Regions from separate parts of the Anabaena sp. FACHB-595 genome, predicted to be linked through region 2. Evidence: predicted binding sites of a transcription regulator. Region 2 holds the regulator's gene; the other holds the start of a gene.
The links. Region 2 encodes NtcA, which controls nitrogen genes in cyanobacteria. Its sites were predicted from a motif close to TNTGTANNNNNNNNTACANA; they were not measured.

Region 1 (3,230 bases), 1.7 Mb from region 2:
GTTGATGAAAGCCAGGATTTGTTCACAACACTTTACGCTCAACGCTTATTCTTTCTAGTAGGGAATGACATTAAAGCTATAAAGTTTCAACCGATAGGACGCACTGAGGCGAGAATGTTGTTAGAAAATCGCTTGCGTAATTTGCGTCGCAATGGTCAATCACAGGAGTACGATCAGCTTCAGAGTGTTTTCCAACGCACCTTCCAATGATTAGTTCGATCAACGAACGTATTACTCAAATTCGGGCTTCCCTACCGCCTTCAGTCAGGCTAATTGCTGTCACAAAGCAAATGCCGACTGAAGTTATTCGTGCTGCTTATGCTGCTGGTATCCGCGATTTTGGCGAAAATCGTATCCAAGAAGCTGCTAGTAAAAAAGCCCAGTTACATGACTTACCGGATATTACTTGGCACTTTATTGGACATTTGCAAGCGAACAAAGCCAAAAAAGCTCTAGAACAATTTCAATGGATTCACTCTGTAGATAATTTGAAACTAGCACAGCGTTTAGACCAACTAGCGCAACAGCTAGGAGTCAATCCTCAAGTTTGTCTACAGGTGAAAATCCTCCCAGATCCGAATAAGTCTGGTTGGACTGTACCAGAACTGCTGACAGATTTACCTGCACTCAACCACTGTAAAACTTTACAAATTCAGGGTTTAATGACAATTCCGCCTTTTGGCTTAAATGATGCGGAAATTTTTTATGTATTTAATACTACTTACAAATTAGCCAAAGATATTGCTGAACAAAACTGGGATCATATTCACATGGGTCAGTTGTCGATGGGTATGTCAGGGGACTACCAACTTGCAGTACAAGCTGGGGCGACGATGGTAAGATTGGGGACTATATTATTTGGGCAGCGTACTTAAGCAATATTACTCGGATTTTTTTCTAGTATCAAATAGCCATGGGTATGGAATACGGACAATTATTTTCCATAATAGTGCAATAAGTTACAAGATTTCCACTGTAAATAAAAGTAAATAATCACGAGAACGCACTAAAAATAACTTTAGTCAACTTTCTTTCGGATAATTGTTGGGATATAATCTTGACTCAATTATTGTATCTAGGTTAATGTACAGGCGTTCCCAATAGCGTTAGTCCATTGCCAATAGCAGTAGTAGATGCTACAAATAGCGATAAAATTAATAGGCTATTTGCCCTTAGTAGCTAGTTAAACAGCTACATTAACGATTAACCGGATAATTAGAGGCAATTTGCAGAAGGAGTGCAACTAAATGAACAATATATTTTCTAAACTGCGAGACTTTGTTGGTCTCAACGAGCAGGTAGAATACGAGTACTACGAAGAAGAGGCAGATACAGATAACTACCAAAACCTGTATCAACAAGAAAATCCCCAACCAGCACCAGCAGAGGCTGCCCCAAACAATCGACGTTGGCGCGAACCCATGACTACAATGGGTGATGACGTAGCAGCAGGAACAAAATCGGCGATGGGGAATGTGATTGGTATGCCAGGAGCAATTAACGGAATTTCTGAAGTATTGGTGCTTGAACCTCGTACATTTGAAGAAATGCCCCAGGCAATTCAAGCATTGCGTGAACGTAAATCAGTAGTGCTGAACTTGACCATCATGGACCCAGATCAAGCACAAAGAGCTGTTGATTTTGTTGCAGGTGGAACCTACGCGCTAGATGGACATCAAGAACGGATTGGCGAAAGTATCTTTTTGTTTACCCCCAGCTGTGTGCAAGTCAGCACCCAAGGTGGAGTTATTCATGAAGTACCCCAACCCCCAGCACGTCCAGCACGACCAGCTTCAACTAATCCGCCAGCTTGGGGCAACGAAACCAACCGGATGGCACAATAAAGTTAAATTAGTCATTAGTCCATAGTCAAGAGTCCAAAAGAGAAAATTTTTGACTATTGACTATTGATTAACGAATAACGACTAACGACTAACGACTAATGACTATAAAATTTGGTTTAATTGGTGGCGGGGTAATGGGAGAAGCGCTCTTATCCCGCCTTATTGCGCGGGGAATTTATCAACCATCAGAAGTCATAGTCAGCGAACCGCAAACAGCGCGACAAGCTTTTTTACAACAAAAATATCATGTGGGTGTGACCACAGATAACAGTTTGGTATTCACACAAGCTCAAGACGTTGTATTCTTGGCGGTGAAACCACAAGTGTTTAGTGCGATCGCTCAAGAATTAGCAGATACAGTATTCACAGACCATTCCCCCCTTGTCGTCTCCATTCTTGCAGGGGTGTCTCTAAGCCAGCTAGAAGCGGCGTTTCCCCAATCACCAGTCATTAGAGCCATGCCCAATACCCCAGCCACTGTAGGCTCAGGGATGACCGCTATCTGCTCTGGTGCCTACACTTATGCCCAACACCAAAAATTGGCGCAACAAATTTTTTCCGCAGTAGGGGAAGTAGTCGAAGTTTCCGAAAGTTTGATGGATGCAGTCACCGGGCTTTCTGGCAGTGGCCCGGCTTACGTAGCTTTATTGGTAGAAGCCCTCGCTGATGGGGGAGTGGCATCGGGTTTACCCAGAGGAATAGCCAATCAACTAGCATTACAAACTGTGCTAGGAACAGCCCAACTATTACACGAAAGTAAACTCCACCCAGCCGAACTCAAAGACCGAGTTACTAGCCCTGGCGGTACTACCATCGCGGGGATTGCCCAACTAGAAAAAGCGGGATTCCGTTCAGCCTTAATCGAAGCCGTCAAAGCAGCTACATGGCGATCGCAAGAACTAGGAAAATAGTTATTAATCGATGTTTTGCCTGTTGACTGTTGACAGTTAAATAATGACTAATGTCGAAGTTGACAAAAGACTCGTTAATATAGTAAACAGTCTGGTTGAAAAATTAATTGAGTGAATTATCCCGCGCCGTCTCCCGAACTAGACTTAGGGTTGATATTTCCCTTTGATCTGGATCAGTTTCAAAAAGATGCGATCGCGTCCCTTAACGCGGGACGCTCTGTTGTCGTGTGTGCGCCCACAGGTTCGGGCAAAACTTTAGTAGGAGAATACGCCATTTATCGTGCTTTAACACGGGGGAAACGAGTGTTTTACACCACTCCCTTAAAGGCGTTATCTAATCAAAAATTACGTGATTTTCGTGAGAAATTTGGGTTTGAGCAAGTTGGGCTGTTAACTGGTGATGCTTCCATCAACAGAGACGCGCCAATTTTGGTGATGACTACCGAGATTTTTCGGAATATGCTCTACGGTACAC
Region 2 (3,230 bases):
AGTTGGGAAATTTTCTGGTCGCGCTGTTGTAGTGCTTGTTGACGGTTAGCTAGTTCTCTGTCCCGTTGTTCTATCGCTTGTTGACGGTTAGCTAGTTCTCTGTCCCGTTGTTCTATGGCTTTTTTAGCTTCAGCATATAACCTGCGGCGTTCTGTCTTGAGTTGTTCCACTGCCCCTTGTAAGGCTTTTCTTTGATTGTAAACGCTTTGCAGTTCAGCGATCGCTTTTTGATATTGTGTAACTACTTGTCCCAGTCGGCTTTGGGTGCGCTGGTATTGTGCTTGGGTTTGCGCTAAATCTTGCTGTGCTTTTAATTTTTCTTTTTTGGCTTGGTCGCGCTGAGTTTCTACCTGTTTTTTATCTGTTCTGGTGGTTTCTAGCTCTTGATTAACTTTATTACGTTCAATTTCCACCTGAGTTTTTTGCTCTTCTGCGACTTTGAGCTGTTCTCGTTTTTGCCTGAGGTCTTTTTGAATATCTTCTAACTCGAAAACCCCTTTACGTAGTCCTTCGTCAGCAATGAATAAGATTGCCAAGGTAGTTGCTGAAACTAGTCCTCCTGTCAAAATTGTCACCAGTACAGCCGTGTTTTTGGGGCGTAGATTAAACAGAGAGAGGCGTGCTTTGCCAACTCTTGTGCCGATGCGATCGCCAACAGTGGCAATTACACCTCCCAAAATTAAAATTGCTGCTATGAGGATGTACCCAGTGGTCATCTTCAGCTACCCAATTGAGTCCAGATACAGCCTACTACTTTCAATCATTCTTTGTGGAGGATGGGAGGGTGGGAATAGCTGAAGTTACTCAAGATTTTCGATTTACTTCTAACTATGGGTGTCATTGAGAAAAATATAACACGTACCACCTCTGATGGTTCCAATTGTTTAAAGAGTGCAGAAGGCAAGAGCCAGAATTTCAGTATGGGTTCACCGTCACTTTGAGTTAAATAAACGGATTGAAGAAACCAACTAAATCTATAATGAGTAGGATTTAGCCTGTGCTAATAGTTAGCCACATTCTGAATTCTGACTCCTGCTATTCTTCTTTAAGTGAACTGTCTGCTGAGAGTCACAGGTTTATGCACAGTAATCTTCTTTTTGTGGATGGAAATCATCTTTTTCTCCCGCAAATCCCCTAGTAGCCTAGTAACAGTAACGCGAGTAGAGCCAATTGCTTCGGCGATCGCCTGATGAGATAACTTTAAATCAATTGTGATTCCATCTGCACAAGGAACACCAAAATCACGACAGAGAATTAACAGAAAACTCACCAATCTCGAACCCATATCTCGGTGCGCTAAGGTTTCAATCATCATCTCTGTTTGTAGAATCCGCGAAGACAGACCCCGCAGCATCAACATCGATAATTCAGGATTTTCCTTCAGTGCTTGCTCCACTTGTTCAATTGGTGCAGAAAGCAATTCTACTGGAGTAAATGCCACCGCATGGTAAAACCTATCCGACTTGTTTCCTGTCAACAAAGACAGGACACCAAAAACGCTATTTTCCCGTAGTAGTGCTACTGTAATCTCTTCTCCTGCCTCGTACACCCTGGAAAGTTTCACAGCCCCTTTCAAAAGAAAGTAGACTCGTTCGGCAGGATCGCCAGGAAAAAAGATCGTTTTATTGCGTTCAAACGTTTCGACAACAGGAGGAAAAGCTCCGGTTGCCATCTGACGAAAAACATTTGCTAGGGCCTTATCTTGTGTCACGATCATCTCCCTTCCCCTACCCAATGCCGGAATAACAAAAAACTAAAAACTAATTACCTAAGAATACACCTGAAAAATCAATAAAGCACCGTTAACCTTTCTGTACTTTCCTATACTCAAACGTACAACTTTATGGTTATTTGTTCATAATGATACCCAACTTTTGCTATTTTTAGCTAGCAGTTCTTGATAGATACTTCTACTTTCTCTAACCATCAGGTTTTTTGCAGAAAAAATTAAGTAATCTTGAAAATATCTTAAGAAATAACAAACATTTTATTCTAAAAAACGCCCTTAATAATCATCATTTTTGCTAACCATGTATAAAACAAAGATAAAGGGTTTGGATAAGGGTGTAGGGGTATAGGGGTATAGGGGTATAGGGGTATAGATTGCCTAAGTCCTATCTTGGTTCAGGCAGGCTGTTCTTGAGTAAGGGGGAAAAGAAAAATTCTGAACCTCTTTCCTCCCTGGCCTACCTTGCCTCTCTTGCTCTCCTCCTGTCCCCTAGACATTCTTTCGAGTTAAACAGCAAGAAAATTCCCAACATAGCTTGATTACCTCTTCTACTGGGTAGTGATTTCTGTCAAGCTGTACAAATGAATCGATCACATTAATGACAACAAAAATCTCTATGCTGAATCTGACTGGAAAAAATGCCTTGGTTACAGGTATCGCCAATAATCGTTCCATTGCCTGGGGAATTGCCCAACAACTGCACGCAGCCGGAGCTAACCTTGGTATTACTTATCTACCAGATGAACGTGGCAAATTTGAGAAGAAAGTTTCAGAACTCGTAGAACCCCTTAACCCCAGCTTATTCTTGCCTTGTAATGTTCAAAATGATGAACAAATTCAGTCTACTTTTGATACCATCCGCGATAAATGGGGCAGGTTAGATATTCTGATTCATTGTCTAGCCTTTGCTAACAGAGATGATTTGACTGGAGATTTTAGCCAAACATCTCGTGCTGGTTTTGCCACGGCTTTAGATATCAGCACTTTTTCACTGGTGCAGTTAAGTGGTGCGGCTAAACCCCTAATGACTGAAGGCGGTAGTATTATTACTTTGTCATATTTGGGTGGTGTTAGAGCTGTTCCTAACTACAACGTTATGGGAGTAGCCAAAGCCGGATTAGAAGCTAGTGTACGTTATCTAGCATCTGAACTCGGCTCTCAAAATATTCGCGTTAACGCCATCTCTGCTGGCCCCATCCGCACCTTGGCTTCTAGTGCCGTTGGTGGCATTTTAGATATGATTCATCATGTGGAGCAAGTAGCCCCCTTACGTCGGACTGTGACTCAGCTAGAAGTGGGCAATACAGCCGCTTTCTTGGCTAGTGATTTAGCTAGCGGTATTACTGGTCAAGTCCTGTACGTAGATGCAGGATACGAAATCATGGGGATGTAATAAAATCTGGGTACTGGGTATTAGGGATTGGGGATTAGGTATGAGGAACAAACAAGGTGGAAAAAGAATGATTTTTTCACCACTTTTTCCTTATATGCCCAGTCCCCA

Region 1: a site for NtcA is predicted at 1,124-1,143, ahead of ACN222_RS02420 (cell division protein SepF). Genes of this name have one in related genera too.

The regions. Positions count from the first base shown of each region.
Region 1 covers NZ_CP183473.1:580,801-584,030, forward strand. Annotated here, with positions in the region: gene pipX (transcriptional coactivator PipX) at 1-210, shown strand, start outside; gene ACN222_RS02415 (YggS family pyridoxal phosphate-dependent enzyme) at 207-875, shown strand; gene ACN222_RS02420 (cell division protein SepF) at 1,248-1,844, shown strand; gene proC (pyrroline-5-carboxylate reductase) at 1,943-2,755, shown strand; gene ACN222_RS02430 (DEAD/DEAH box helicase) at 2,867-3,230, shown strand, end outside.
Region 2 covers NZ_CP183473.1:5,261,260-5,264,489, reverse strand. Annotated here, with positions in the region: gene ACN222_RS21950 (DUF3084 domain-containing protein) at 1-716, opposite strand, end outside; gene ntcA (global nitrogen regulator NtcA) at 1,046-1,717, opposite strand; gene fabI (enoyl-ACP reductase FabI) at 2,346-3,122, shown strand.